2 linked regions of the Labrenzia sp. PHM005 genome follow. The main gene of each other region encodes a partner of the protein of the gene in region 2 in a complex. Links are inferred from orthologs where the notes say so. Each region holds a gene or a part of one and is shown on either strand. Other genes may lie near its edges. The genes, in order: meaB and scpA.

What was found.
Region 1: the proteins of scpA (region 2) and meaB are in contact, whole or in part, in a crystal structure (PDB 8DPB), measured with the Methylorubrum extorquens proteins. The link is inferred for Labrenzia sp. PHM005 from one-to-one orthologs. Residues at the interface, in SOR27001.1 of Methylorubrum extorquens: Glu577, Glu578, Asn579, Asp580, Gly581, Arg582, Arg583, Arg585, His596, Ala604, Ser605, Ala608, Asp609, Gly611, Phe612, Asp613, Val614, Asp615, Ile616, Gly617, Pro618, Leu619, Glu625, Arg628, Gln629, Val631, Glu632, Asn633, Asp634, Glu661; in SOR26638.1 of Methylorubrum extorquens: Arg20, Ala21, Ala24, Arg25, Thr28, Ser32, Arg33, Arg34, His37, Thr98, Gly99, Gly100, Ser101, Ile102, Leu103, Lys106, Thr107, Ala110, Ala113, Ile114, Asp115, Arg116, Ala118, Phe119, Ile120, Arg121, Pro122, Pro124.

Annotation. Positions count from the first base shown.
Region 1 is NZ_CP041191.1:5,252,073-5,267,681, reverse strand. The notes cover bases 7,332-10,268. They hold meaB (methylmalonyl Co-A mutase-associated GTPase MeaB), read right to left. Parts: upstream 9,331-10,268; coding sequence 8,332-9,330; downstream 7,332-8,331. Other genes in these bases: FJ695_RS23825 (GlxA family transcriptional regulator), read right to left, coding at 9,394-10,268; FJ695_RS23835 (peptidase C15), read right to left, coding at 7,715-8,323; FJ695_RS23840 (TetR/AcrR family transcriptional regulator), read left to right, coding at 7,332-7,752. Outside these bases: FJ695_RS23880 (GNAT family N-acetyltransferase), read right to left, coding at 1-50; FJ695_RS23875 (dimethylarginine dimethylaminohydrolase family protein), read left to right, coding at 64-861; FJ695_RS23870 (diguanylate cyclase), read left to right, coding at 1,095-2,657; FJ695_RS23865 (TIGR03808 family TAT-translocated repetitive protein), read right to left, coding at 2,702-4,090; FJ695_RS23860 (hypothetical protein), read left to right, coding at 4,328-5,344; FJ695_RS23855 (hypothetical protein), read left to right, coding at 5,362-5,637; FJ695_RS23850 (hypothetical protein), read left to right, coding at 5,974-6,264; FJ695_RS23845 (YHS domain-containing (seleno)protein), read right to left, coding at 6,335-6,808; more of FJ695_RS23840, read left to right, coding at 7,120-7,331; more of FJ695_RS23825, read right to left, coding at 10,269-10,332; FJ695_RS23820 (nuclear transport factor 2 family protein), read left to right, coding at 10,463-10,828; FJ695_RS23815 (DUF1131 family protein), read right to left, coding at 10,891-11,478; FJ695_RS23810 (hypothetical protein), read left to right, coding at 11,676-12,401; FJ695_RS23805 (TIGR00730 family Rossman fold protein), read right to left, coding at 12,444-13,025; FJ695_RS23800 (dipeptidase), read right to left, coding at 13,170-14,558; FJ695_RS23795 (cation transporter), read right to left, coding at 14,664-15,609. UniProt on the Escherichia coli protein: Binds and hydrolyzes GTP. Likely functions as a G-protein chaperone that assists AdoCbl cofactor delivery to the methylmalonyl-CoA mutase (MCM) ScpA and reactivation of the enzyme during catalysis.
Region 2 is NZ_CP041191.1:3,164,930-3,180,601, reverse strand. The notes cover bases 5,832-8,831. They hold scpA (methylmalonyl-CoA mutase), read right to left. Parts: upstream 8,415-8,831; coding sequence 6,249-8,414; downstream 5,832-6,248. Other genes in these bases: FJ695_RS14240 (methylmalonyl-CoA mutase family protein), read right to left, coding at 8,411-8,831; FJ695_RS14250 (hypothetical protein), read left to right, coding at 5,875-6,189. Outside these bases: TRAP transporter substrate-binding protein DctP, read left to right, coding at 1-400; FJ695_RS28170 (TRAP transporter small permease subunit), read left to right, coding at 496-1,818; FJ695_RS14275 (TRAP transporter large permease subunit), read left to right, coding at 1,822-3,177; FJ695_RS14270 (outer membrane protein), read right to left, coding at 3,256-3,930; FJ695_RS14265 (hypothetical protein), read left to right, coding at 4,321-4,902; FJ695_RS14260 (DUF2975 domain-containing protein), read left to right, coding at 4,923-5,504; FJ695_RS14255 (helix-turn-helix transcriptional regulator), read left to right, coding at 5,529-5,750; more of FJ695_RS14240, read right to left, coding at 8,832-10,246; FJ695_RS28290 (helix-turn-helix transcriptional regulator), read left to right, coding at 10,785-11,486; FJ695_RS14230 (NAD(P)-dependent oxidoreductase), read right to left, coding at 11,623-12,597; FJ695_RS14225 (alpha/beta hydrolase), read left to right, coding at 12,860-13,414; FJ695_RS14220 (DMT family transporter), read right to left, coding at 13,450-14,403; FJ695_RS14215 (LysR family transcriptional regulator), read left to right, coding at 14,516-15,439; FJ695_RS14210 (HpcH/HpaI aldolase/citrate lyase family protein), read right to left, coding at 15,460-15,672. UniProt on the Escherichia coli protein: Catalyzes the interconversion of succinyl-CoA and methylmalonyl-CoA. Could be part of a pathway that converts succinate to propionate.

The sequences.
Region 1 (15,609 bases), 2.1 Mb from region 2 along the record:
TCTTGCAAATTGGCGCGGCGAATGGCTGGTTTATCGCTTGTGGTTTTCATTGGAGTTCCAAAAATGCCGGCACGCGCTGGACTGTCTTATCGTTTCACTCATGCCATCACCCGCATGCCCGCCGACAGCGTGGCCGACGGTATCCGTGCGGTCGATACCGGCGATCCCAGTGGTGCAGCATTCCGAGCTGAACATGAGCTTTACGTGAAGGCGTTACAAGAGGCCGGCCTGACCGTTGACGTTCTGCCGCAGCTGGAAACTTATCCGGACAGCTGTTTTGTCGAAGATCCGGCGTTTTGTTTGCCGGAAGGTGCGATCCAATTGCGCCCGGGCACTGCCAGCCGGGAAGGTGAGGGCAAGGAAATCCGAGCAGCGCTCGATGCGCGGTTCGAAAAAGTCGTGGAACTGCCGGGGACTGGCTATGTCGACGGCGGCGATATCCTGATGCTGGATGATGTCATCCTGATCGGTCTGTCTGCCCGGACAAACCGCGAAGGCGCTGAAGCGTTTGCAAAACTTCTGGGCGAGTGGGGCTACAACGCCGAAGTCTGCGAGACCCCTGAGGGCGTGCTTCACTTCAAGACGGCCTGTTCCACCTTGGGTGAAGGAGTCATTCTGGCAACCGAGGTGATGGCCAAGAGCGGGTTCTTCGGTGACCGGAAAACTGTCGTCGTTCCGGACGGCGAAGATTACGCAGCCAATGTCATAAGGGTGAACGATGTCGTTCTTGTTCCGGAAGGCTATCCAAAAACTCTTGCGGCGATCGAAGCAGCCGGTTTCAAAACCGTCGTCTTGCCAACCCATGAGGCACGCAAGGTTGACGGCGGGCTGTCCTGCCTGTCCTTAAGATTCGCGAAATAGCTAACTTTATCACAGCCGCCTTGTCAGGATTGACGAGGCGGATTGTTTAAGTGATGTGTACCCTTTTGTAGGTGCAACTGTAAGCTACTTTGTTTTTTGTGAAAATAAACCTATAGGTGTATTTCTAAGTAGTGCCACGGATGCGCAGCGGGCATGAATTGCAAATACTGATTTAGAGAAGGGAACAAATTGGTGTTCGACCCCTGGGGTGAGATCCTCAAGGAGATACATGATTGCCGATCGACAGGACAAGAGTTGTTGAAGTCACCCTGGTGGCGGTGACTTATATCCTGACAGCCAGACTTGGCCAAACCCTCGCCATCCCGCCGGGGAATGTTACACCGGTATGGATCCCCTCCGGCCTGATGCTTGCCTGGGCCCTTGTTCGAGGACCGGGTATTTGGCCGGGCGTTTTTCTAGGTGCTTACTTGGGTAATGTCTGGGCGTATTTCGACCCCAGCTCCGCACTTAGCATGATGCAATCCCTGTTGGCCGGCATTCCAAATGGCATCGGCGATGCTCTAGCCTCCGTCGGCGCAGCGGCTCTCCTGCACAAGCATTTTCGACCCTTCAAATTGTTTCAGAGCGTTTCGGCAGCATCGGCGTTTCTGGCTATCGGTGTTGCTGGTGGATCTGCTGTGAGTGCATTCTTCGGGGCCTCCGGATTGGTGTTCGCCGGCATCATACCAGTGGCCAGCTATGGGTATGTTTTTGCGACCTGGTTTACCGGCGATGCGCTGGGCGTGCTGACAATCGCTCCTCTGGCAATTGCAATCCTGCGCAAGGAAAAATTCAAAGGAGGTGGTTTTCCCACTTTCGAGGCGATTGCCAATTTCGCGCTTGTTAGCACAGCTGGGTTCGCAGCGTTCTGGGGAGGGATAGCTGGCTTGGTCTTGAGTTTTGAGTTGGTCGCAACCATTGCTTTGTTATTATGGGCAGCACTCAGACTAAGTGGCCTCTACAATTCTATCGTAGTTTTTTATCTGGCTGCTGGGATTATTGTTCCTACAGCCCTGGGATACGGGCCGCTTCGAGAAGTCGAACTCAACACGGCGTTGATCAACGCGCAGCTCATGATAGGTGTGATCGGTGTGTTGCTGCTTATGCTGCATGCCAGCCGGGAACAAGTTAGACTTCATGTTCAGCGCCTGGAGGAGGCACGGGACACATTGGACGTCAAAGTTCGGGAACGGACTGCTGAACTGGAGTGTGCCAAACGGGAAGCAGAACGGCTGGCATCCACAGATACCCTGACCGGAGCACCTAACAGGCGTATTTTCCTGCAACGTGGCAACGAAGAGCTTAATCGTGCGACGCGCAATGGCGAAGATGCCTGCGTAATCATGTTCGATCTCGATCTCTTCAAATTAGTCAACGACACTTATGGCCACTCGGTTGGCGACCAGGTCTTGAGAGATTGTGCCCGAGTGACCATGAAACACCTTCGAAATTACGATTTGTTTGGCCGGATTGGCGGTGAGGAATTTGGGCTATTGTTGCCGGAAACCATCGAGGCTGACGCTTTCGAAGTCGCGGAAAAACTTCGGCTTGCTTTTCTGGAACGGTCTGTATCTCGTCACAACCTGCACTATTCCGCCAGCTTTGGGATTAGTTCGATCCTGATGACTGACCGTACTTTGTCGACTGCACTGCGCCGGGCCGACCTTGCGCTCTATCAGGCTAAGACAAATGGGCGGAACTGCAGCGTCGTTTACGATCCGTCGATGGGACAGGCGCCGAACACTTTGGAAGAACAGAAGAAGCAGAAGCAGATCGAAACTGGTGTTTCACAATAGGGATAAAACACCAGAAACATCTGCGATGCGTCAAGAGCTCTCAGTCAGCTGGAAATCTGGTTGCTGTGGACCGTAAGATTGGCAAATTCCGATGAGCCGTTCAGTTCACCGGTCGCCCGTTCCAGCCAGCGGAACCCGTTGATTGAGCCACGTGTTGCGCCTTGGACGATGTTGTTGGTGATCACTGCCGGACCGGCACCATCAGCCACGCTGACCGCAATCCCGGTTTTGCAGTTCCGCAGCACGTTCTGGGACGCGATGACATTGCGCATATAGGGTCCCCATCCCAGCATCAGTCCGAATTTTGGCGCGCCTTCAATGATGTTTCCGGTGAGGGTTGTGTCTGCTTCGGCAGCGATACCAATTCCGAAACCGGCAACTTCCGGAGGGTAGGGGCCGGTGTCCTTGATGTTGCGGATGAGGTTGCCGGAGCAAATTGCCAGCCGGCCGCCGTCGGAGAAATTGGCGATCGAAATACCGATGGTTCCGCCATCTGCAATATTGTTGGCGATCACTGCGCCTTGGAAACCGAATTCGCTGTAGATCGCAGTTTCTCCGGACCGGTGACAGGAGTTGCCAATGATCTGAATGTTTGAACCAGCGTTGGAACGGATCGCAGAAAAGGCACAATCGGCGACCCGATTGTTAGACACCACGACACCGCCTGCGCGGAACACATTAATGCCGTTACCGAACTGGCCAGTGCCGCCGAAACGTGCACCGATCCGCTCGACCCGGTTGCCGGAAACAATTGTACCATCTTCGCCGTCGCGCCACCGGTGAACCCAGATGCCGCCATTGGCGCAATCTGAAACCGTGTTGCCGGTAATAGCGAGGCCTGTTGCCTCGTTGGAGCGAATGCCTGCCTCCGTTGCTCCGGATATTCTGGAGTTTTCAATCCGGCCGGAACAGCGATCGAGTAGCAGGCCCGATTTGGTCGAGCCGGCCACTTCACATTGATCGATGGAAAGGTTCCGCACACCGACAAAATGCAACAGACCGTCGGTGAAATCGCCAATGGAGCGGTTGGCACCATCAAAAGTCAATCCTGTCAGGCCAATGTTGCTGACTCCTTCTGCGCGAATGAGCTGGCCGCCGCCGCCCTGATAGACAAGGCGGGTCCGTCCGGGAACACCAACGATCAAGGTGCCTGACGGCAGGCGGAGATTGGCGACCGGATAGGTGCCTGCAGGTAAGAACAAGGCACGGCCGCGTTCAACTGCGCGGTTGACTGCGTTTTGAAACTGCGCGGTTTGGTCATCGGCTGCATTCGGCAAAAGCCCCAGATCAGCGGAATCTATAGAGCCGCGCAGGTCCGCCACCTTCATGGACGCCATCGCCGCTGTCCCAGAAAGGCACAGACCTGTCCCGGCTAGGAACGCCCGCCGTGAGATCGCTGCGGGAAAACGTGTGTTTCTGGCGGTTTTTGGCACGAAATTGCTCCAAAACGGAAATACGGACTGTCTTGGAAAGCAACGGAGCAAGTGCCGTGCCGGACGGGCAAAGTGATTTAACTTTTGTCGATATGACGGGATGATCGGTTGTCTTGGCCCGGTCTAATAATGTTGGTTCTTCAAAGCGTATCGGTAAATGTCTTGACTGCTTTTGTTAACGCATGCTTACCTACCAGAGATTGCTCTTCATTTGTTTTCAATCGGGGTGGCTGGAAGATGAATTGGCAGATAGGGGCTAGGCCATACAAAAAATTTAAGTTTAACATTGTTTTGTGCATTGTCGGCGCAGTAAATCTGTCGATTATTACTGCATGTTCTATTCAACCTACGCCGGAGAATGTAACTGGTGTGTCCACTTACCAAATTGTTCAACATATCCGCTGCGAAATGAGAGACACCCTAAGATCTTACGTCATTGGTGCGATGGATAAGTTCGGGCAGTCAAAATTAGCTCGGGAATTAAAAGAAAATCCTGAGTTATTTGCTGGGTTTGACCAAAGAATGCGCTCCGGGTTTTCTAAGGATCTGCAAGATATATTAAATCGTTATGATCACGGTTATATTGGGTATGAATTTACTTTTGATATGACCGAGCAGAATATTCTGGATGGAGGGTTGTCATTTGGGAAACTTTTCACAAACGGTGCATTTTCAGCATCTGTAGGTGGTAAGGCGGACAAAAAACGAAATAATGTTCGGAATTTTGTCGTCATAGACAATAATGAAAACCTGGTTAGATTTTTAAATAAAGACAATAGAAAAAAAGAAATATGCTCTAATAATTCGAGCGGAGTCAATTTTGCTTATCCGATATCCGGATCACTAAATCTAAGTAACTCCTTTGGGCAATTTGTTAATTTATACGAGTTTGGCAACTTAAAGGCAAAAGAGGGTGACTCTGTTTGGAATGACACAATGGAGTTTACAACTGCGTTCTCTGGGGAATTGGGTGGGTCGTTAACACTTAGCCCATTGACCGAGCACATTCGGCTCACAGAAGCTAAACTAAAACAAAGTTCATTGCGGATCGACAAACACAAGTTAGCGCTTACTTTCGTTTTGTCGAAAGAAGTTGATTTACGAGGAAATCCGCTATCGGCGTCAGCACAGAACGCAAGGGCACGGGAACTTGCAAGGTTAGAGTTGGAGTGTCAAAGAGTGAGAAATGATACCAATAGTAATCTCGTAGTTCCTTGTATTCCCTCCCGTTTAGCTGATGGATTTCAATTCTAGGATAAAGGCGGTGTACTATGGCAAGTCTTTCAAATGATGGGACCGAAAATGGTGAAGGCAAACGACGCGTAAAAGGAACGCTGATTGTTGATGTCGTCTCGGAATTTGCCGCCACAAACCGACTCGATGAGTTGCGTGAATTTGTTGAAAAACAAGAAATATTTGCCGTTTTAGAAGGCCGTACAATTACTGAATTGAAGCGTTTTCTTCGCTCTCAGGTCCCGGCAGATGCCAATGCATTTGCCGCCGCACGAAGTGCTGAGCGGTCTGATGAACCATGTCAACCTGGATGAGAAACCTGTTAGCGTCAATAATAGTTCAATTTTTTTGATAGGCAGTAACGGCAAGATAACTCATAGAAAATCGGGGTTTCTGTCAAGTAATTAATCTCAAAAAGTATGGCGGCTACGATCTTGCGCAAAAACATCGCTTCGAATGTATCAGTATCTGAGGCCTAAAAAAATACATTCAATATACGTGTTGTCGAAACTTAGTATTTTTAAGAAAATAATTGAGCCTTTTTGCCGAGCTTCGTCATGCAAATCCACAAGCTATAAGCTGTCATATGCGGTTTTGACGCATTGGGTGCGGATTGATAGCCTCAAACCCTTGCGGGTGGAGGATCCGGTATGATCAGCATTCAAGACTGCATCGATATGTCTGGCCTGGACGAAGCGGAAATCCTGGCCTTGGCGGAACATGAGCACATCTCAGAAATCGCAGCGACTGCACTCGGAGCTTATCTTCTTGAGCAGCCCGAAGGGGCGAAAAGTATCGTGCAGATGATCGAGGACGATATTCGGTCGGCTTTGGAGCGGGATGATAAGGATCATGCCAAGGAATTGTTCATGGCACTTCGGCATTTTATGCATGAGCATCAAGGCGAGTTGAACTCTGTGGAAGCCGTTCAGAGCCGATAGCTTGAGCCAAAGGCCAAAAGGCGGAGATGACCCCATCTCCGCCCTTCGACAATGTTTTGTCGTGTAAATCTTACAGTTCAGACGGATCGACGTTTTCGATTTCGGTCCACTTGTCGTCGGCAGTTGCAATGTTGCCGGCAATGTCTTTGTTCCAACGTTCCTGGATGCTCTCAGACAGGTTCAGGTAGAGTTTGCCGTCAACGATCTTCCAAAGATCCGGGTCGCCATCAACCTTCACACCCATGGCTGTGCCGAAGGCGCAGAAACCGCCGTACGCCGGGAGATATTTTTCAGGATTCTGCTCGAACAGGTCTTTGTTTTCTTCAGACGCAAAGCGGTAGGTCGCACCATTATGGACCGCAGTGATGGTGAAATCGCCATCTTCCGGAGCGCCTTTGGTGAAGTAAGACACCGGATCGACGCCGCGAAGAGCAAGGCCAGTCACGGTCGCATTGACATCAACGCCGGCAGCAAATGCGCTGGAAACGAGGCCGGAGACGACAACCAAAGCGGCAACGGAACCGCGGATCAGATTTGCAAACATAGTTTTTGAACTCCAAGGATATTCGTGTTGGCCAAGGCCGAAGTTAAGATCTGCAAGTAAGGAACCGATCAGTTCCTAATTAGACGCAAATTCACCAACCCTGCCTGGTGATGAGGAAATGGGGAGTGGGCTGTTCATCTGCAAAACACGAAGGGGTGAGCGTTTTGTGAGACCTTGAGAGCGTGCCTTTTTGGACCCTACTGGATGGGAGTGTCAGCGCTGGACTGCGCACACGAAACGGTCTGAAGACTTGCAAACTGTCTTAAGAAAACCAATCTTGGCAAAGGCATATGGAGTGATTGACCAAGACCATGGCACGACCAAGGGAATTTGAAACGGATAGGGCGCTGGAGCGGGCAATGGGTCTGTTCTGGGATCTTGGGTATGAAGAGGCTTCGCTCGCGCGCCTTTTGAAAACCATGAAAATCACCCGGGGGTCGTTCTATAAGGCCTTCAAGGATAAACATGCCGTTTATCTGTCCACGCTTGAGCGTTACGACAAACAGGAAGTCGGTGCGACTGTGGCGTTTTTGGGGAACCCGGAAAACGGCAGTGGCCGCGAGCGGATCCTGAATCTCTTCAATAAGATCGCCCAAGTTGCGGAAAACGATGGCGACCGCCTCGGCTGTTTCTTATGCAACGCCATGGCCGACAAGGCTGCGCAGGGCGGTGAGATCGAACAGCGGCTGCAAGCCATGACCTTGCGATTGGAAACCGCATTCCGTAACGCCTTGCAGGACAGTTATGGTTCAGGCCTCAGCCAGGCTCCAGACAATTGGACTGAAGAAACAGCCCGGGGCCTGTTGGCGCTCTATTTTGGCATGCGGGTTCTCGGCCGCGCCGGCCTTGCAGCACGCATGGCTCGGGATTGCGTTTCTCAGGCAGAACAATTGATCGACACCGCCGTTACCGCAAACGCCGGGCAAGATCCTGCAAAAGGCTGACGGCTGAATTTTCCAAAACGGCAAAGGAAGGCCGTGGATCCCATTTCGTACGCGGCAAGGGCGGAACGTGTACGAATATGCTTGGAATACCCGATCCTATCGAATCCCAAAGGGTCGCATTACATAGGTATGTTCCGGCGTTCACAGACACCTTTGCCCGGGCGCCAGACAACCGGGCTGCCACAGCTAGCGGAGCGGCAGGCAAAGTTGCAGATCGCGCGCGTTCTCCAGCCGGATCGAGTTCTGGGTTGTCTGGGGACTTTCCGGTGCTGTCGAGCCGGACACGAATGGCCTGGTTTACAGCGCGGCTTTCGATGTTGATGTCCTGTCGGGTGCCATCCACACCAAAATGCACGATGGCATCGGGTTGCACCTCCCTGCGCAAAGCATCGGTGACAGTTTTCCGTGCTTCCCAAGTGGTTGGTAGAACATCAAAACGATATCCAACACCGTGCTGATGCTGGCCAAGCCGTTTCGGCAGGCGTTTGATCAACATTTGTGTCGGATTGACGGGGGCTCCGGGGAACGGCATGAAGCCAGTCACAAGAATGGTTTTTTGGCTATTGTTCATAAAAGTCTTTAGTCAGTAAGGCCCATCAGACCGGATAGTTCGTCAACGGCTACGGAAACAGCGGTTGTACCATTGCGAACATCAATTTCCAGTGTTTTTAAACGTTCTGCTGTTTTTTCGTTGGTTTTGAGTGAGTCCATCAAGCGTTGTTGCAAGGTGTCCCACATCCAGGAGACCTGCTGATCTGCGCGTCTCTTTTGCCACTCACCACTGGCTGTCATGCGCTCGCGGTAGACCGTGACCTGGTCCCACATGTGGTCCAGGCCTTCATTGGCTAGTCCGGAGATGGTGATAACCGGCGGTGTCCATGTGGGGGTTTTGGGAGCAAGGATATGAAGCGCGGCCCGGTATTCGCTGGCTGCGGCCCGGGCGCGGATTGCGCCTTCCCCGTCGGCTTTGTTGACGGCGATCATATCTGCGATTTCCAGGACACCTTTTTTGATGCCCTGCAGCTCATCGCCAGCTCCCGGCAGCATCAAGACCAGAAAGAAGTCGACCATGTCGGCAACGGTCGTTTCCGACTGGCCAATACCAACGGTTTCGACAAGGATGACATCGAACCCAGCGGCCTCACACAGCAGCATGGTTTCGCGGGTCTTGGCAGCAACCCCACCAAGGGTGCCTGCTGACGGAGACGGACGAATAAAGGCGTTGCGATCAACGGCCAACCGCGCCATTCGCGTCTTGTCGCCTAGGATTGAACCGCCAGTGCGGGTCGAGGAGGGGTCAACCGCAAGCACTGCAACCTTATGACCTGCTGCGGTCAAGTTGGACCCGAAAGTATCTATGGTGGTCGACTTGCCGGCGCCGGGCACACCAGTGATCCCGATACGCAAGGCCTTACCAGTCAGGGGTAAAACTTCTTGGACCAGCTCGCGTGCGATTTTGCGGTGATCCGGTTTTTTCGATTCAACGAGCGTAATGGCGCGTGCAAGGGCCGCCCGATTGCCGGCCTTAAGCTGTTCAGCGAGATGTTTTGGGTCGAGGGGAGCGGTCCGTTGGGTCATGATCTTCCCGCTTTAAGCCAAGAATCAGAAAAGGTCACCAACAACGTTAGGACGAGGGGCTTATCAACCGGATGAGCGCGGTGAGAACCGCCTGCGGTAATCTGATGGGGTTAATCCGACCAAGTCCCAAAACACCTTTCGGAACGCATTCACGTCAGCATATCCAAGATCCCAAGCAATTTCAGAAACCGGAGTTACGCTGGTTTCAAGCCGCTCCCGTGCTCGGGCAATCCGGATCAACAGGACATAGCGGACCGGCGTCTCGCCGGTGGCGGATTTGAAACGGCGTAAGAAGGTCCGGTCTCCCAAACGGGCGCGGCTGGCCATCTCCGGCACAGTCCATCGTTTTTCCGGAGCAGCGTGAATGTCGTGCTGAACGGAAAGGATCGCCGGGTCTTTGTGTTTTAGATTGGCATGAAAGACCGCATAAAATCGCTGTTCGCGGCCGCCCGGGTCTGTCAGCAGCATCCGGGCCGTTTCCAGCATAATCGAAGGCCCTAAGAACCGGTTCACGAGATTGAGGCCCAGATCCGTCCAAGCCATCATGCCGCCAGCTGTTACCAAGTCACCATCATCAATTAGGATTTGATTGCTGTCGAGGCAGACCTTTGGAAACTGGCTGGCGAAGCGGTCGGCTTCGTTCCAATGGGTGGTTGCCCGCCGGCCATCCAACAAACCGCTACGCGCCAGATCAAAAGCCCCCAAACAGATGGACCCGATCAGCGTTCCGCTTTTATGGGCGTGAACCAAAGCGTCCAGGATCGCTTGTTCATCCTCTTGTCCGGTCGCGTTGGAGGGCAAAACCACAATAGCATCAGGTTTAGGATTGCAGGAGAGGACCTTGGCGGTTCGCATCCCGCTATCGTAATCAACACTCAGACCAGTTTGACCGATCACCTCGGCTTTAGAGCTGGCCGTTTCAAACAGCTCAAGCAGGCCGTGAAGGACTGAAGCACGTGCTTCACCCAATGAAATTAGTTGAATATGGTGCGGTTGGCTCATTTGTCAGTATATGCATATTATATGACAATAGCGCCACCTCCCTTCAGCCTGTATGACGAATAGGGTTTCGCCATCGGAACAGTCCGGCGGTCGCGATTTGGCCGTCGGTCCAAGATGGAAGGAAACTTAGATGTCGAACGCCGCACTCACCGCCGCTCAGACGGCCAGCAGGGCTTGGCAGGAAACCTTCAACCGCGGGGATGCCAAAGGCTGCGCTGATTTCTACAGCCCCGAGGCAGTCATGAAGGTAACGCCGTTTGGTGAATTCCGGGGCCGCAAGGAAATTCAGAAATTCTGGGAGAAAATCATCTCTGACGGATTTTCGGATGTTGAATATCTTGATCCGGAGTTGACCGTGGTCGATGATCAATCCGTGCACCTTAAGTCGCGCTGGCGCATGAATAAGGCGCATGGTGTCATCACCAACGAACTCTGGGTTTTGCAGCCGGATGGGGCCGCGCTGTTGACAGAAGATGAGTTCGAAGTAGCCACCTAATTTTGGAGCGGACTGGTGCGGTTCGTGCCAGTCCATCTGAAACCAGATGATGGCACTCTTGATCAGGTCTTCGGTGTCCACAAAATGCGCTGCAGCTGCGCATCGAAGAGGTCCTGCGCGGGCGGAAGCTCATGATAAGGGCCGGTGTAGCCGGGAATGGCATAGACCAGTTCCACGTTTGGGTGTCCGGTAGAACGGCAAATCGCCATACCGCGCCAGAGATTTTTACCCACCCGGCAATCGGCCCGGGCACTTCCAATTTCGGCAAAGGTCATACCGATGCGCTCGCCGTTCGGGCCTTGAAGGTGGTGGGTGACACCATGAACTGTGCGGACTTTGCCATTCTGACCTTTGAACACCTGCAAGACTTGAAACCCATCGGTGTTGAAGGCAGCTAGCGCCCATTCGGTCTTGTTTTCAACGGCAGTTTGAATGCCTTCGGTGGTGAAGCCAGGCAGCGAGGCTTCGATCGCCTTCGGGGCGTAGGCCGTTTCCTTGGTGATGCCGCCGACGTGGTCTTCAGTGATCTGCAGGAGCGTGACGTTCGACGTGCGAACTGCGCTAACTGGCGCATCTATGTCTGCAGTTGGGGAACAGGCTGTGCTTAAGGCAGCTGCAAGGGCTAGACACGCGAGAAGCGGCAAACGCATGAAACAGAAACTCCGCCAACCGGTAAGGATTGTTAATTTCGACAGAAGGGTCTTAGCATTCACACGCCTGAACGAAAAGCACCTGATTAGCAGTTTTAACAGGCTCTCAACATCTTCGGCATTAATCATTCTTAACACCCTGTTAACCACGATCGGCGACAGTCCTCCTCAATCTTTTAGGGCAAGGCCGAGTAACCATGGCGATTGACAGTATTGGATCTTCATCTCACGTCAGTGCAATTTCCCAGGCACTAGCCGCAGATAGGCCGGCCCAAAATGTTCCTGATACGAAAAGCGCCTCCAACTTTGGTGATGCTGTCTCCATTTCCATATCGGAAGAAGCAAGAGCGTTTTTGGCAGCTGCCTCGACAGGATCCCTCACCGGGTCTGACACGCTTGCGTCCGGCTTGAGCCGGGAGTTGACAGGCGTTGTCGAGGACATCAGTGAAGCCGTTGATTTTGCGCTGGGAGATGATCTCGATTTCGAGGAACAAGTATCCATCCTAGCTGCCGGCGAGTTGTTCGCTAAAGAGATTGAGGCTCTTTTTAATGATTTTGCCGGCAGGCCGCTCAACGGTGAAGCCGCAGAAGAATTCCTTGATCGTCTTGGAGAGGCCGAAGATGCGTTTTTCGATGCTTTTGACGATGTCTTTGGAGCGGACTTGAGCGAGCAGCAGGGCGAATTCTTCGATGAATCCATGGATGAATTGGACGCCTTGTTTGAAGACCTGGAAGAGGGGCTTGCTGGCCGCGAATTAACGGCAGCTGAGGATGCCCTGATCTCCAAGGCTGATGGCGCTTTTTATGATGCACTCGATAAGATCATCGGAAAGGACAGCGATCCCACTGAAGCGGATGCGCGTTTGATCGACAAGACCCTGGCCGACCTTTCCGAGGCAATCCATACAGTGTTAAACGGATAAGTCAGGTCGACGCGCTATCAAAGCCGGATCCCGAGATCTGACTTAAGTCTCGTCTTTTTTGATCCACTTCGGGGTGGACGGCGGAGCATATGCTTTGAAGAGGCTCAGAAGGTCTTCAGGAGTTTCGGCAATCTGAGCCATGTCACGCATGACATTTTTGGTGAAGCCTTCCTGTACCTGGTGGTCCAAAAACGCGATCAGGTGGTCGTAATAGCCAGCAATATTGAGAAAGCCGCAGGGCTTTTCGTGATAGCCGAGCTGACCCCAGGTCCAGACTTCAAATATTTCTTCCAATGTACCGACACCGCCTGGCAGGGCAATAAAGCCGTCTGACAGATCGGCCATCATGGCCTTGCGTTCGTGCATAGACCCCACGAGATGCAATTCGGTCAGCCCTTGGTGTTCGATTTCCTTTTCTTTCAAAGAGTTTGGCAATACGCCGATCACTTCGCCGCCAGCTGCAAGAGCTGCGTCAGCAACAGTACCCATCAGGCCGACCCGGGCGCCGCCGTAAACCAGCCGCATGCCTTGTTCCGCGATTGCAGTCCCGGTCGATTTGGCCGCATCGCTGTAGTCCTCTTGCGCGCCATAACTGGACCCGCAGAATACGCAAATTGATTTCATATCAGGCTCCAAATCAAACAAGTTTAGCTGAACAGGTCAAAACATGGCCATGGACCAAGAAGATTGAAAAGCGGGTGGTTGGCCGGAACGAAACCGGCCAAGACCCTATTGGCTGATCAGTGTTTGTCAGATGGTCGTTGACAATCAATCCTTGGCCAGCTCATCCAGAACCCGTGCCCAGGACCGGATACCTTTATGGAAGCTGGTCAAATTGTACTTCTCGTTCGGCGAGTGGATCTGATCGTCTTCCAGGCCGAAACCGATCAAAAGGGAATCCATCCCGAGCATGCGCTTGAAGTCGCCGACGATCGGAATGGAGCCGCCCATGCCGGTGAGCGCAGCCTCTTTGCCCCATTCGTCCTTGAGGGCTTTTTGGCCCTTTTCAAGAACCGGCATTGTGAAGTCGAGCCTAAGGGCCGGGCTACCGTCCTTGGCAATAAACTCGACCGAGCAATCGGCAGGAATTTTGGAGCGCACGTAGGCACGGAAGGCCTGCTGGACCTTGTCCGGATCCTGATCGCCAACAAGACGGAAGGTGAATTTGGCATGCGCCTCTGACGGGATGACCGTTTTCGAGCCTGCGCCTTGATAGCCGCCCCACATGCCGTTGACTTCACAGGTCGGGCGGGTCCAAAGGTGTTCCAGCGGCGTGCGGTCATTCTCGCCACGCGGATATTTCAAACCGACTTCGCCAAGAAACTCCTCAACGTCGAAGCCGAGCTTGTCCCACATGGCGGTGACCTCTTCCGGCATGTCGATCACGCCGTCATAAAAGCCAGGGAGGGTGATCCTGCCATTTTCATCGTGCAGTCCTGCAATAATGTTGGCAACGATATGGTTCGGGTTCTGAGCTGACCCGCCATATGAGCCGGAATGCAGGTCGCGGCTGGCCGCCTTGACGATGATTTCATCGCCGACCATGCCGCGCAGCATTACGGAGATAGCTGGCGTTTCCGCATCCCATTGGCCGGTATCGCAAACCAGCGCCATGTCGCAGGACAGCTCGTCCTTGTGAGCTTCCAGGAAGGGGTGCAGCGACGGCGAACCGGATTCCTCTTCGCCTTCGAATAGGATCGAAACGTCGACAGGCAGGTCGCCGGTTTCTGTAATGAACGCGCGCGCCGCTTCGACGAAGGTCATCAGTTGGCCTTTGTCGTCTGCCGCGCCGCGGGCAACGATGATCTTGGTGCCGTCCTCTTTCGTCTCAATAGCCGGGTCGAACGGATCCCGGTTCCATAAATTCAGAGGATCGACAGGCTGTACGTCATAGTGGCCATAAAAAAGAACGTGCGGGCCAGGTTTACCGGACTTGCGGTGGCCGACCACCATCGGGTGGCCATCCGTTTCGCGGACGGAGGCTTCGATGCCGATGTCCGTCAATTCCTTCGCTAGCCACTCGGCGGCCTCGCGGCACGGTGCCTTGAATTCCGGATCGGTCGAAATCGACTTGATTTTGAGAAGTTCGAACAGGCGATCAAGGCTGTTATCCAGATCGGCATCAATACGAGCCAATACCTTGTCGATGGAACTCATGACGTTTCCTTAATCTGAGAAATTAGATGCAAAGGCCGAACAGAATTTCGGCCTCAAGAAGGCGCTAACAGGCCACAAGACGTGCTGGAGCGCAATGTGTTTTACTCAATTTGTGGTTTCCCCTGCGGCAAAAGAAAGGCCGTTTTGCGCCGTCACGATAACCTCCACACGTGTTGGGCCAACCAGGTCTACCAGGCGGGCGGCAACCTTCTCTTTGAACTGGTCGATTTCTTCAGCTTCGATGGGCTTGAGTGGATCCAGATAGATGGCGGCAAAATGCATGCGCCCGGCCTGAATAACGGCTGCGCGATGGAGTTTGTAACCATGTTCCTTGGCAAGGTCCCGGGCGGTTCGTGACACTTTGGCGTATGTGGTGCCTGGCGCGCTGACGCCGGCAAGATCTGCAAGTGTTCCCCGGAAAGCCGACAGCGGTTGCCAAACGATCACCAGGACCAGAATGACCACGATCACCGCATCCCCGATGGGCACATAAGGGTCGAGCGGTGTGTCTTGCAAAAACGGCAGAGACAAAAGAGCTGCCCCGGTTCCAACGCTCAAGGCGCCATCGATCAGTGCAGCCCGGGTTTCGGTTTTCAGGACGGCGCTGCGTTTGCCGGTTTTCCGGTACGCTCGGTGGTAGTTGAACGCCAGACCAATGCAAATCGAAACGATCACCACCGAGTAGATGACGATCGGGCCAAACACCAATTGCGGGATATCGCCGCCCGTAAAGAACGTCCAGATTTTCGATCCGGAAACGAATCCGGCAAAGACCAAGACCCCAATCAGCACCAGGCTGCGGAAGGTGACATAAAGAACTTCATCGAAATCGTTTCCCCAGGGCCTGCGCCGCGTAGCAGGAAGCCCAACTCGGCTTCCAATCCTGGCCGCCACAATTGCGGAGGCAAAATTCACAGCTGAATAGAGGCCGTCCACCATCATGGCGTCAGAGCGGGAGAGCCAGGACGCAAATATTCCGGCGAAGGCCATGAACAAATTGGCCCATTTGCCGATGGTGAGAGCGCGCTGCTCGACGAGGAGTTCTGGTGAG
Region 2 (15,672 bases):
CTATATCTCCATGGGCCCTCCAGGCTTCATGTCGTTGTATCAGCCGGTTGACCTTATGGACATCACGGTCGGCATGGAATCCTGGGACAAACTCAGCCCGCAGATGCAGCAGTTTGTCGAAATGGAAACTCACGTCTATTCCGACCTGCACCATGCATCGATCCAGAAAGCTGACCAGGATGCCTGGGCGAAGTTCGAAGCCGATGGCACCGAAATCACCCGCCTCAGCCAGGACGATGTGGAATTGATGACTGAGATCGCTGTGCCGATCTGGTTCAGCTATGCCAACCGTGACAAGGACAGCGCCCGGATCTTCAAGATCCAGCTCGATTACATGATGTCCGGATCGCTTGGGTATGTCACGCCGGACCTCATCGAAGGCATGGAACTCAAGCTTTAGAGCTTCGCCACTGCAAATAGACCGGGCCTGCGCAGGTTTCTGTGCGGGCCCGCGCCGATTGTTCTTGGGCGACCTGCCCACGGGAAGGTAGAGGCATGCCTCAAATAGACTTTACGTTGCCGCACTGGGCCTATTGGCTTGGTTTGATCCTGTTTCCGCTGGTCGCCGCTGCACTCGCCAAACGGCCCAAATCCACAGAGCGCACCTATTCGCTGTTTATTGGCTATTTCATTCTCATAACTGGTGGGATTTTGGGCCTGCATCGGCTCTATCTGAAAAGCTTAGTTGGCCTGATCTACATCCCCATTTTCATCTGCATTCTTTATGCAAACTCTGAAGGACAGACAGCCCGTTCAGTGGTTTCGGATATGTCGAATGCAGTCCGGCAGGCCGAACGCACTTTGGATCGCGAAATACCAAGGGTCGAAACAGCCGAAGCCGACCTTCCCGGCCTACTCCAGAAACAGGCGACCGCGGAAGCGGGCAGCCTGGACAAACGCCGCGCCGACCGGGACGTGAAACGAGCTCAAAAACGGATAGAACAAGGCCGCGAGCGGATCGAAGAAGCAAAAACAGAACTCCAAACAGCCCGCCCGGCGATGGTAACAGCCGAAGCTGATCTGACTTTCTGGCGGAACTTTGCCAAATACGCCTTCTGGCTTATCCTTGCCGCGATGGCGATCGATGCTGTCTTGCTGCCCGGCCTGGTGCGAAAAGCCAACGCAAATCTGCCACCGGAACGGCCGCTCAGTGAAACCGAACTGAAACTGAAAGAATTGGAAGACGCCGAACGCAAGGACGATTCCAGTTATGTATCGAGCGGCTGGACTGGCCGGATTGACCGCCTATCACTCTTCTGCGGCGAGTTCGTCAGCTATTGGGCCGTGATCGCCGTCATCGTTTATTATTTCGAGGTCATGAGCCGTTATGTCTTCGGCAGCCCGACCAACTGGGCCCATGAAGCCATGTACCTTATGTTCGGCATGCAATATCTGATTGCCGGCTCCTATGCGATGCTGACGGAATCCCATGTCCGGGTTGATATTTTCTATGCCCCGCTGTCGCCGCGCCGAAAAGCACTCGTCGACCTTCTGACCTCCGTTTTCTTCTTCATTTTTGCCGGCACTTTGCTGGTCACCTCCTGGATTTTTGCATTTGACGCCATTGCGGTGCCATCCGGCAACGGCCTCCTGTCCGATTGGTCACGCGGCCAAATCACAACTGGCGAGATGCTTGCCAATTGGAACTTAAGCCAATGGACGGACACCAACATCCGCTGGGGTGAAATCAGCTTCAACGAGTGGGAAGTGCCACTGTGGCCGATGAAGTGGGTCATGGTGATCGGCGGCCTGCTTCTGGTGCTGCAGGGGATATCGAAATTCGCGCGGGATATCCGCGTTCTGGTGCGTGGAGCTTGATCGATGGGACTTGAAATCGGTATCGAGTGGCTCACACTCATCATGTTCGGGTCCTTGCTGGTCCTTCTCATGGCCGGCCTGCCGCTCGCCTTTGTAACGGGCGGTCTGGCTTGTGTTTTTCTATTCGTCCTTGGCGATGAGCGGGCGCTCAACATTGTGCCCTCCCGCATCTTCCCCTTGATGACCAACTACCAGCTCTCGGCCATTCCGCTGTTCATCTTCATGGCGTCGATGCTGGAACGGGCCGGCATCATCAACGACATGTTTGATGTCATCTACAAGGTGCTCGGCGGTGTGCGCGGTGGATTGGCAGCAGCCACCATTATCGCCTCCACTGTGCTTGCGGCCATGGTCGGCGTTATAGGTGCGGCCGTCGTGACCATGGGGATCATCGCCCTGCCTGCCATGTTGAAACGCCACTACGACCCGAAGATCGCCATGGGTTCGATCATGGCCGGGGGGACACTCGGCATTCTGATCCCGCCGTCCATTCTGGCAATCATTTACGCAGTTGTTGCCGAACAATCGGTCGGAGAACTCTTCATTGGCGCTGTCATCCCGGGGCTGCTGCTGTCGGGCATGTATATTCTCTATGTGGTGGTGTCTTGCACGGTCAGCCCGCAGAAAGGTCCTCCGATCCCCGAAGACGAACGCATTCCGTTTCAGGAAAAGGTACGCCTTCTGTCCAACATGTCCGCGCCGATTGCTCTGATCGTGATCGTCCTCGGCGTGATCTTCACCGGTGTCGCAACCCCTGTGGAAGCGGCCGGCATTGGCACCTTCGGCGCCATCATTGTTGCGGCCATTCACCGGAATCTGGATTGGCAAACACTGCGCGAAGCCTCCCTGACCACACTCAAGGCCTCGGCCATGGTGATCTGGATCATGTTTGGCGCGACGATATTTGTCGGGCTTTATGTCCTGGAAGGCGGCCAACAGTTCGTGCAAGGCGCACTGGAAGCGACCGGGCTCGGCCCTTGGGGCATCTTGATCATCATGCAGGTGGTTCTGGTGGTCCTCGGCATGTTCCTAGACTGGGTTGGCATTCTGTTGCTGTGCGTGCCGATTTTTGTGCCGATCATCAAGGCACTTGGTGCTGCCGCCTTTGGGCTCGATAACCCGGACGATCTCGTTCTTTGGTTCGGCGTGCTTTACTTGGTCAACATGCAGATGAGCTTTCTGTCGCCGCCCTTTGGCTATGCGCTCTTTTACCTGCGCGGCGTCGCCCCACCAGACATCCCGATGACTGATATCTTCAAATCGGCCCTGCCCTTCTTGGCGTTGCAAATCGTTGGCCTGGTTCTATGTATGCTGTTTCCAGGCATCATCACTTGGTTGCCGAACCTGGTCTACGGATAGAAGGCAGTCTCCCATACCCCAAAAGAAAGGACGGCACTCGACAAGGAGTACCGCCCTTTTCAAGCCCTATCAATGGATCTAAAAGCCCCGCGAAATGCCGAGCATCAAACGGTGGTTGGCGGCGGTTCGCCTGGCTTCCACACCGTTATACCGATCTTTGCTGTCGGTGATCCCGCTGAGCGAATAGTCAGCGCGCAGCCGCCACTTGTCACGCATTGCAACCTCAAGGCCTGCACCAAAGACTGGAGCGATGTTGACGGAGTTCTTCGTTTGGCCATTGGCCTTCAAACTATGATCTGTGGCCGCCAATCCAAAGCTCAGATACGGCATGAAGTTGTTGATCGGCAAACCGACCCGCGCCTTGGTGCTAACAGCCCATTTCGATCCCGTCTCGATGGTTCCAAGAACCGGATGGTGGCCCTTTTTCCGGTCGCCGATGTAGGTGGCAGCGCCTTCAACACCCAAGATCACACGTGAGACTTCCCAGTTGTAGCCACCAAACACGCCAAATGCGGCATCAAAACGGGAATAGTCTTTCTTTTGACCGCCGGCTTTCACATCCGTGACTGTTTGAGACCCCCCGGCCTCAAAACCGAGATACGGCCCAGCCCAAATGGATCCGGCAGGAGCCATCGGAACAAAATCGTTTCCGCCAGCAACCGGCATGTCAGCGGCCTTAGCACCGCCGACCAGAACAGCCAGGGCTGCGCACAAAACAAAGGGTTTTACCAGCCAGTTCCTAGTGTTTGGCAAGGAATTCCGGAGGCGCCGAAACGGTTTTGGCCACGGCGAACAGCCATAAAAAACGCAACTATTGTGATTGGTAAAGGAACTTACCATGGGAGGTCTCACTTCGGTTATCTCGTCAAACCCGCAACACAACAATCAATAATTATTGTGAAACGATAATTTTAAAAATCACAACGATGATTATTTTGTCAACTGCAATGTTTTGAATTTGCGTTTTTTCTCGAAATGCTCTAGAGGCTTCCCTCGTTAATGGGCAGCAGTCACCCGCGAGCCAACATCTCCTTTGGCGGATGAACGCTCGCTGAACACACCGGCCCGATGGTTCTCGGGTCGCGGAAGCAACTGATTTATTGAGATGTATTGGCCTTTAACAAAATAGGGCCGGAGGAAATCATGACAGAGATGGAATGGTCCGAACGCGAAAAACGACTGACCCGCATCAGGCGGGTGTCTGCGTTCATGAAATGGGTTGTGAGCGGAATTCTGCTCTTGATCTTGATTTTCGGGCTGATCGTGATAGTCGGGATTTCTCTGCCGAACGAACTGATGATCGCGCCGGATGAGACCATCGATTTCGCTGATATCGAACGCCCGCTGGCCGAGATCCCCCAAATTCAGCGCTTCGGATTGTCAATCGTGTCCGGCATTGCGTTTGTGCTTTTGATGTTGGCTGGCTGGAACATTCGCCAGGTTTTCAAGCGGTTCCAAAGCATGGAATTTTTCTCGCCCCAAACCCTTTCAAGTGTCATTTCCTTCGGCGTATGGCTCATCGCTTTTGCAACTTTTGACCTGATCAGCGATCCCGTTGGCTCGGTGCTTTTGACCTATGATTTCCCTCCCGGAGAAAGGTCAATCGAAGTGACCCTCGATGGGGGAGAGCTGTTCTTTTTTGTTTTAGGGGCATTGATGTTGCTATTCGGCTGGATCTTACGGGAAGCAGCACTCATCGCCGATGAAAACCGCCAATTCATCTGATCTGAACCGGGGGATAGAAAATGGCCGACGTATCCGTCTGTGAACAAAGCAAACGCCTGAAACGCATTCGTATCGTTGCGAGACTGGTCAAGTGGGTCGCAACCCTATCCCTTTTTGCCACCTTCACGGTTGGGATCGGCCTGACTTTTGTATTCCTTTTCCCGGAGGGACCTGCGTGGAGCGTTGAAGAAACAATCTGGATTGGCGACGGCGAAAGAGCATTGAGCTCAATTCCGTTCCCGCAGCGGTCCATTTTGGCCGTCCTTCTGGTGGTCAACCTTGCCCTCGTCGTTGGAATCATATGGGCCTTACGCTCTGTCTGCAGGCATTTTGAAACTGGGGACTACTTTTCCCCTCAGGCTTTGGAAAATGTCTTTTCGCTTGGCGCATGGATGATTTCGTTTGCGGTTTTTGATATTGCCAGTGACCCGGTCGGCATCATGGTCGCGACACTTGATTATCCGGAAGTGAAGAGAGTCATTGACGTTTCCCTCGATGGCGGCGAAGTTTTCACAATGATTCTAGGGGCGCTTATGTTGTTGTTTGGATGGATTTTTCGCGAGGCGGCCCTGCTCGCGGAAGAAAACCGGCAAATCGTCTAGCATCAACGCATCAGGGTCTCGAATATGCCGATCATTATCGAACTGGATGTGATGCTTGCCCGCCGGAAGATGCGGTCGAAGGAGCTTGCCGAACGTATTGGAATTACCGAACAGAATGTATCCTTGCTCAAATCAGGCAAGGTGAAGGGTGTGCGCTTCGAAACGCTCGAAAAGATCTGTGAAGTTCTGGACTGCCAACCAGGCGATATTCTGATTTACCAGCCATCCGAAAGCAATGAAGGCTGATCAAGAGTCAATTTTAATCAATTCATTCGAAACTTTGAAACATGCATGAAATGCCATCGTAATTTTTACACACTACACATGCTCCAGCATTCCTGTGCAAAGGTCTTTCTGGAGCCCCCTTATTATGTATGCGGCATCATTCTTGGATTACGACGCCGACCGTTTGGCGCCAGCGACCCGCACACGTCTCCGGCATGGGCGTCTGATGACCGTCGATAAAACCGACATTTGCGACTGCACGCTTTATGACCTCAAAAACGGCGGTGTGGGCATTGTTATTCCAGATGCCGACACGGATTTGCCCGCAACGCTCTATGTTGCGGACACCAAACAGGTCACTGTCAGCCTTGCCAAAGTCCGCTGGCGGTCCGGTGCGAATTTGAGCATTGCCTATCTGGAAAAACCGGTCCGCTTAAGTCTGCGGCAAGCAGGCCCATAAAAGAAAAACCGGCAACGGTTTCCCGCAGCCGGCTACCAATTCCATCGAATTTCTATTGTTTATTCCGCCGCTTGGGCTGGTCCGTAACCAAGCTGCGTATTCAGCTTTTCAATCAACCCGACAGCTGCTTCCGCAATTACGGTTCCTGGTGGGAAGATGGCTGCGGCTCCGGACTTATAGAGCTCATCATAATCCTGCGGCGGCACGACGCCGCCCACTACAATCATGATGTCTTCCCGGCCCTCATCGGCGAGCGCTTTTTTGAGGGCTGGAACCAAGGTCAGGTGGCCGGCTGCCAGCGACGACACGCCAACGACATGAACGTCGTTTTCCACGGCCTGACGGGCCGCCTCTTCCGGTGTCTGGAACAGCGGGCCGATATCAACGTCAAAACCAAGATCGGCAAAGGCAGAAGCAATCACTTTCTGGCCGCGGTCATGACCATCCTGGCCCATCTTGGCCACCAAGATTCGTGGACGGCGGCCGTCATTGTCTTCAAAGCCTTCAACGAGGCCTTGAACCTTTTCCATGGTGCCGGACATGGTACCAGCCTCCCGCTTGTAAACACCGGAAATCGACTTGATCTCCGCCTTGTGGCGGTCAAAGACCTTTTCCATCGCAAAGGAGATTTCGCCGACCGTTGCCTTGGCACGAGCCGCCTTGACGGAAAGATCGAGCAAATTGCCGTCGCCGGTTTCAGCGCATTTGGTGAGCGCATCGAGAGCTGCCTGCGTGTCCGCTTCGTTGCGCTCCTCGCGCAAGCGTTTCAACTTGTCGATCTGAGCCGCGCGCACCGTCGCGTTGTCGACCTTTAGAACGTCGATCGCCTTTTCGCTCTCCGGCTTATACTTGTTGACGCCAACCACCGTCTGCGCCCCGCTGTCGATGCGGGCCTGGGTCTTTGCCGCCGCTTCCTCGATGCGAAGTTTCGGAATGCCTTTTTCAATGGCCTTGGCCATACCGCCAAGTTCTTCCACTTCACGGATGTGGGCCATGGCTTTCTCCGCAAGATCTGCGGTGAGCTTTTCGACATAGTAAGACCCGCCCCAGGGATCAATCACCTGGGTGGTGCCGCTTTCCTGCTGCAGGAACAGCTGGGTGTTCCTTGCGATGCGCGCGGAGAAGTCTGTCGGCAGCGCCAGGGCCTCATCCAGCGCGTTGGTGTGCAGCGACTGGGTGTGCCCCTGTGTGGCCGCCATGGCTTCCACACACGTGCGGATGACATTGTTAAAGACGTCCTGAGCCGTGAGCGACCAGCCGGAAGTCTGGGAGTGTGTTCTAAGGGACAGAGACTTCGGGTTCTTCGGCTGGAAGTTTTCTTCCATCAAGGTCGCCCAAATCAGGCGCGCGGCCCGCAGCTTGGCAACTTCCATGAAGAAGTTCATGCCAATCGCCCAGAAGAACGACAAGCGTGGCGCGAATTGGTCAATGTCCATGCCCGCCGCGACACCAGCGCGCGCGTATTCAATGCCGTCGGCAATGGTGTAGGCAAGTTCCAGATCCGCGGTCGCCCCGGCTTCCTGCATGTGATAGCCGGATATCGAGATCGAATTGAACCGCGGCATGTTCTGCGAGGTGTAAGCGAAAATATCCGAGATGATCTTCATCGAAGACTTCGGCGGATAGATATAGGTGTTGCGAACCATGAACTCCTTCAGAATGTCATTCTGAATGGTTCCCGACAGATCCTTCTGGGCTACGCCCTGCTCTTCCGCGGCCACGATATAAAGCGCCAGCACCGGCAACACAGCGCCGTTCATGGTCATGGAGACGCTCATCTTGTCCAGCGGAATGCCGGAAAAGAGTGTACGCATGTCATAGATGGAATCGATGGCCACACCGGCCATACCGACGTCACCGGAAACGCGCGGGTGATCGCTGTCATAGCCCCGGTGCGTGGCAAGGTCGAATGCGACCGAAAGGCCTTTCTGACCGGCTGCAAGGTTACGGCGGTAAAAAGCGTTGGAGTCCTCGGCCGTTGAGAAACCCGCATATTGACGGACCGTCCAGGGCTGCTGGACATACATGGTCGGGTAAGGTCCGCGCATGAACGGCGGTAGGCCCGGCCAAGTGCCAATGTGCTTCAGGTCAGCAACATCGTCCGCACCATAAACCGGGGCAACATCGATTCCTTCCGGCGTTGTCCAATTGGCTTCATCTCCCGCGTTGGCGGCCTCTAGGGCATCGTCAAACGGAATGTTTGAATAATTTGGAACCTTGCTCATGCCCGGCCCTCCTGATCACTTGCCGCCTCTACGTTGGCCAGCCCCAGTTGGCCGTGCGCATCCCGCAGAAGCTCCAATATATCACAGCCGGCATATACGAATGTGCCAACACCGGCCGCCCGGTAGGCTTCTTCCTGGCCGCCCGGTTTTCCGGCAAGATAAAGATGGTTTGCACCGGCAGCGGTCAACGCCTTAGCAACAGCTTCGGCCTCTGCCTCATAGACAGCATCTGATGAAACGATACAAGCCAATGCCGCGCCGCTGTCCTTGAACGCGGCGGCCATCTCCTCAACAGAGCCATAAACAGCTGCCTCTGTGGTTTTCAAACCACCGGCTGCAAAGGCATTGGCGATCCACGTTGCCCGCGCCGTGAACTGAGCTAGAGACCCAAGGCTTGCCAGGAAGATGGACGGCGCAGCGCCTGTCGCATTCTCATGAGCATCCGCAGCATTGCGAAGAGCTTCAAAGGGCTCTGCATAGCGCCACCCACCATCCGTATCCACTGCAGCAGAAAGAACCGACACCGGCTCCTCGCCTAAATCCGGGAATTCGCTGACACCGGTCACCGGACGTTTTCGACGGGCTATGTCTTTTTCCAGCTTTGCTTTTGTCTCTGATATCCGCTGATCAACCAGGCCGTTTTGCGTTGCTGCGGCCAGACCGCCAGCTGCTTCGATTTCCTGAAAGAGCGTCCAAGCTGCTGCGCAAAGCTGTTCTGTCCGTGCTTCAATGGCCCCGGACCCGGCAGCAGGATCCATGACTTTGGCCAAGTTGCTTTCTTCCAAAAGCATCGCTTGAGTGTTGCGGGCAAGTCGCCGGGCAAAGGCATCCGGCACCCCAACGGCAAAGGTATGCGGTAGAACACAAACGCCATCTGCCCCGCCAATCCCGGCCGCAAAGGACGCAACCGTGTTGCGCAAGAGGTTCACCCATGGATCCCGGCGGGTCAGCATACGCCGCGAAGTTGTCATATGAAGGTTCGCCGGTCTTTGTGGCAAACCTGCACCTTTAAGAACGGAAGCCCACAACTTACGCATCGCCCGCGCTTTAGCGATGGTGCCGAACTGATCGGCATCCGCAACCAGGGTCAGGGAAATCCGGTCGGTCCAAGTTTCTGGATCTAGGTCCGTGGTTTCCAGTGAGCGGAGATGGGCAACTGCGGAGGCGAGAACCAACGCCAGCTCTTGCGCCTGGCTCGCGCCAGCATTGTGCCAGACTTGCCCGTCAGCAGTCAGAAACCGGGCCAGACTGCCTGCGGAAATACATTTAGCGGCGGTCTCCTTGACAGCGGCGGAAACGTCGCCAGTGCCTTTATCCACATTCGGATCATGCGACACGGTTACATGAACGTTTGCCGGATCGAGCTTCTCAGCTTTGAGGTAATCAAAAAACAAGCTCAAAACTTGAAAAGATTGCGCACCTGCATCCAGCCGCGTTTCGATCAAGTCCGGCTGAACACCTTTATAAAGCGCAGCAAAGTCATCTGCGCTGCTAACCCGGATGCCGCGGCCAGCTGCGGTACCCGTGCCATCCACAACAAGATCAAGGCCGCTGGCACCACCAGTTAGGTCTTCAAGAATTTGAGCATTCGCTTCGGTCAGATCTGCCAAATCGATCCGCTGCGAAACAATCCAATCGCCGCGTTGCGGGCGTAAGGATCGGGCTGAAACGTCTGTTCTATTTGAATAAAGTGGGGCGATCGCCAGACCGTCGTCTGTTTTCGACGTGAGTTTTTCTCGCGCTGCTCCTTTCAGAGCCTTGTCGACAGCAGACCACCAGGCCTCTTCGTCAGCAGCAAAAAAACTCTCAGGTCCAGAAAAACTAAGTGCCATGGATACAGTCTCCCTTGCTCGCTCTTTTAGTCTGCGCGGAAAGGCGAAAGCAACTCAGCACAAAGGGTAAGCCAGCGTTTGGTCGCACGCCTTACGCAAGCATTGTTATTTTCATCAAGCATCAAGACCGACAGGCACGTCGATTCCCTGACATTATTAATTAGACGTTAATTGGCTGTATTATTGGTAAATTTAACAATATACATAAAATGAAAATACAACCTTACCTTACTCCCCTTTCGGTAAACACACCCTATTACCTGGGGGAAAAGCAAACAAATTGGCACAAAAAGTCAACTAAGGGCATTTTACCTATTGGTACGTTCATCAATTGTATTGTAGCTTGAAGTTGCTGACGCATGGGAAGTTCTGCCCACGGAAGAACAACAAACGATCCCATAAATAAATGTGCAGCAAGTCGGGTTTGGCTGGGGTGACTGAATACCACACCAAACGCGAATTAACCCATCAAGGATTGCCTGCAGCGAACCTGTGGCAGTCCCAAAATACGGCATAAATGCCGTGAAGGATGTGCACAATGCTTGATCAAACCGAATTGAAGAACAAACTGAGAGCTATCTCAGAAGCAAATGCCGCTCACCATGTCCTAGATATTCTGGAGTCCAATCTCCGCCGCATGGGGGCAACGCATATTCTGATTACCGGTTTGCCAATGCCAAATCGTCCGATCGACAATTTGGTCCAGCGCTTCCGGTGGCCTGATCAACGCAATGACGGAATTGAAAGCACGTCGTTGTCTGCAAACGACAGCGCATTGATGCTGGGCCTTGGATCAAACCGGGCACGGATCTGGACAATCACAGCTGGTGACATGGAGCATTCCGATCTCATGGCATCTGCTGGTGAAGGCAGTCAGATTGTTGTGGTGCCGGTAACTGAACTTTATCCGTTCCAGGCTTTTGTCTTTGCAAGCGGCCCGTCGCTTCAAGTCAGCAAATATGATCTTGCCAATCTGGAAGCTCTTTCTGCCTCTGCATTCTCCCGCCTGCGTGAACTTGGTGTCGTGTCCGGGCAACGCCCGGGAGCTTTGTCGACCCGCGAACGCAAGGTTCTAGAGTTGACTGCATATGGCAAAACTGCTGGTGAAATTGCAGACGTTCTGGATATCTCCCAAAGGACTGTCCACGCGCACCTGCAGAATGCCAGCGTCAAGCTGAACGCCTCGAACAAGACGCACACGGTTGTCGAGGCCCTGCGGTACGGTCAGATTAACGTTTGACCATAGGCACCGGTATTCGCAAGGTGTCTGCCTAGGGCGCCTTGCCGTTCTACATACCCCGCCCGTTTGAGGCGGGGTTCTTTTTTGGCTAAATAGACACCTCCATCCGACTTGACGGAGTGCACAAATGTTCCGATCAGGCAAACCCGCCGGAAATCAATGAAGTTTTGCTCCATTCCTCAAGGGCACTGTCCAGATCGGTCTCGAAGGTATAACCGGACGCGGCCAACTTGGCCGGTACAATGTTGGTGGAGACGACCAGCTTCTGGATCCGGGCTCGATTGATCCCATTCTTAAAGCCCAGCGCATTCAGAACTTCAAACGGCAGGCTGGCAAGCTTCATCAGCGGAAGTGGAACAACACCTTTCGGCTGGGAAAGCCCCCCAATGCGCCCAAAGCTCTGGCAAATCTCTTCGATTGTGTAAGCATCCGGATAACAGAAGTTATAGAGCGACTGGCCTTCGTCTTGCTCCAGCATGAATTTCATGGTGCGGATCAATTCACCGACATAACCACATGCCTTAATTGTGTCTTTGCGGCCTGGATAAAGAAAGAACCCCTTCTTTAAAGCACCCGCCAATCGGGTAAAATTGCCCTTTTCTCCTGCACCGAAGACGACGGCAGGACGGACGATCACCAACTTGCGGTCTGTGCCCTCCTGCTGCCAGCTCTGCTGGATTTGTTCGGCAAGAAGTTTTGACCAGCCGTAGGCCGATTGTGGCGCGGGCACCGTCGTTTCTTCTTTAGGTGCCTCGTCCGGGCCATAAACGGCTATCGAACTGGTAAAGATGACTTTTTTCGTCTGTTTTGCCCTTGCAAATTCGCAAATATGCGTGGCACCGGCAATGTTGGTCTCATAATACTCGTGCGTCTCATGACCCGGTGTACGGTGCACGGCCGCCAAATTGTAGATTTCATCGGGAGATTGGCACAAATCTGCAGATAACGGCTGGCGAACGTCGGCAATCTTATAATCGACACCGTCTATCGGATCTGCCGGTGAAACCAGATCAACACACACCAGCTCATCATATTGGCCGGACCCTTTCAGAGCACGAAGCAAGTGAGACCCGATAAATCCCACTCCCCCGAAAACAACAGCCCCTGTCATGGTCTTTCCTCATCCCGAAATTCAACAGGGTAAAAAGGCACGAAAGAGCTGAATAAATTACTCACACTGGAAAACAAACTCGACGAAGTTGCCGCAATCTCAAGTGAATGTGATCTGAATACCTCGTTTCCTCGACTGGACTACAGGTAAAGAAGTTAAACGTTACATACCCGAATGCCAGCCAGCGTTTCGGCTGGACCTTATGCCCGAAGTGTGATTACACGCAGCAAAAATTGGCAGCCACGCGCTTGAGGACCCTATTTTGAAAATCTCGGAAACCGATATCCTGCTCATCCCGGGTTACGGCAAAACCTTGCCCGGACATTGGCTTTTGCGTTGGCAAGACAAGATGGCTACCGCACGCGTGGTCAAACAAAACGAGCTCCACCAGCCCACAAAAAAGGCATGGCTCGAAACTCTGGTCAAGGACGTCGAGGCTTGCAAACGTCCGGTCGTCCTCGTTGCCCATTCCCTGGGCTGCATTCTGGTTGCCCACGCAGCACATGCGCTTAAGGGAAAAATCCAGGGAGCCTATCTTGTCGCACCATCAGATTGGGACCGCGAAGGCCTCGTGAAAGAATTCGATGGCGGTGACTTCAAGCCGATCCCGGCCCATCCGCTGCCGTTCCCAGCCCATGTGGTCGCCAGCCGGAACGATCCTTACTGCGATTACGAGCGCGCTCAAGGTTTCGCCAAAACCTGGGGCACGACCTTCCAGGACGCAGGTGAAGCCGGTCATATCAATCTGGAGAGTGGACATGGCCCTTGGCCGGAAGGTCTGATGTCGTTTGCCCACTTTATGAAAAAGCTCGGATAATCCTGCTCTATCGCGAATTTTAGGTCCTCCGGTAATCAACCGGCGGACTTGTTCAATTTGTTTGTAATCCTGAGCGATCCATTCCCGATTGCTACCCCCAAAAAAAGCAACAGGACTGAGATCGCAAACAGGATTGAGATTTCTTCGCCGAACACCAGTGCGCCAGCCGCCACACCTGACAGGATTACAAAATAACCAACCTGGCTGAATCCGACGCCGTCTGTGTGCCGGTAGAGCTCAAATGTCAGAATGTAACTGAGTGCCGTAATCACCATTAAGCCAGTCACATGTGGCCACAACTCCACAATCACTGGCATCGATTGCTGGAATTCATCCAGCCCCAGAACAAAGGGGGCCAGCAGGATAACTTGAGAGATCAGTGTTCCGGCCGCCAGAACGGTAGGCTCTCCTCCTGCCGGGTAGGCTTTGTCCCGAAAGACATTGGTCACCGCCAGAAACACCGGCACCAATCCGAGCAACAACAACGACGTGCCGGAGATCATGCTGGTTTTGATGCCGGAAACCGTAGCCAGAAGAACGCCTGACAGGCCGATCAACAAACCCACAATTCTGTAAAGCGGCAGAAGCCGCCGCTCATAGGCCGATGCAGCCAGAAACGTAAACAACGGCGACACGGTCACTGCCATGGTGAACAGTCCCGCCGGAACTTCCTGTAACGCCATATATCCCAGCACTTGGGGAATACTGATCCCAAGCAGGCCGCCTATGAGGTAGTAACGCAAATGCGCGGAGCTCATCTGACCTTTGAGCTGGTTCGGACCGCGCACCAGAACCACGCCAAACAATAGCACCGCGGCTCCGGACACCTGCCAAAAGAACAGGGCAAACGGCGATGCTCCTTGAAGCACAACAAATTTGGCGAGAGCGAAGTTACCGCCAACGATCCCGCCAACCAGGATCGTGAGCGCCATGGCAAATCCTCTGCGGTTGGCTCGATGCGGCGATGGTGCGGCGCTGATGGTTGTCATGGAGAGGTATCCCGATTGAAAACGAAATGCGTGTCTCTCCTCAGATATTTCCTGCAGACAAACGCAACAATACAGGCTACTTGAAACTTATTGTTGCACCAGGATCAACAAAATGGATCGCTATATCGATGCCGAAGTGTTTGCTGCAGTCGCTGAGGCTGGCAGTTTCTCAAAGGCCGCTGTTGTACTCGGGCTTTCAAAATCGGCAATCAGCCGCCGGATCAGCGGCCTTGAAGCCCGCCTGTCCGTCCGTCTCATGGAGCGCACCACCCGGCACCTGCGCTTAACGGAGGCCGGTCAGCAATATCTGGCAAAAGTCAGCCCCGCCCTTGCTCAGATAGAAGAAGCCGAAACAATTGCCGAGCGCCACAGTTCTGTGGTTCGCGGGCATTTGAAGGTTCTGGTTCCAATGGCGTTCGGCCGGTTGCATGTGGCAAAGCATTTGCCGGACCTGTTTAAGCTCTATCCGGAGCTGACCATCGATCTCATCCTGGATGACCGGAAGGTCAATCCGCACGACCTTGGCTGCGATCTTGCCTTTCAGGCCGGGGATTTACCTGATTCAAGCCTGATCTGCCGCAAACTGGCGCCACTTTCAGGAATGATCTGCGCAGCGCCGGACTACCTGGAAAGCCATCCAGATATAATAGTACCGGCCGATCTCCTGGACCATAACTGCCTGCTCTATTCTTATTCAGACAATCGGGACAAATGGTACTTTAAATCGGAGCTCGGAAGCGAGGAAATCGCAGTTTCAGGCAACTACCAGATCAACAATGGTGAAGCGATATGCGAGGCGGCCGCCCTTGGGCTCGGCGTTGCCCGCGTGGCCACCTTCGTGGCAGCGCCTTACCTTGCCAATGGCACACTGGTTCAAGTCCTGAAAGGATATGAAATGCCGGAAAAAGCGGTCTACGCGGTCCACAGCAGCCGGACCCTAACACCCAAGAAAGTCCTGGTTTTTATTAACTTTTTTGCAGAACTCTACGGCCCCGGACGCCCCTATTGGGAGGCAGCCCTTACCGGCAATTCATGACTTGGCAAAAGGGACACGGCCTAGTAGCCAGCTGGTTGCCCAGATATTCGAGCTGAAATGGCTTCGACCTCTTTCAATGCAGATCGTGCGGCCTGATCAAACAGCATGATATCGGCGCCGTGTGTCATTAAGCGGTACCCCTGAGCGATGGCTTCTTCGACTTTGGGCGCCCCAAGGCAAAATATGCCGGCAATCTTTCCAGCCGCCTGCGCCTTTGAAGCAATTTCACCACA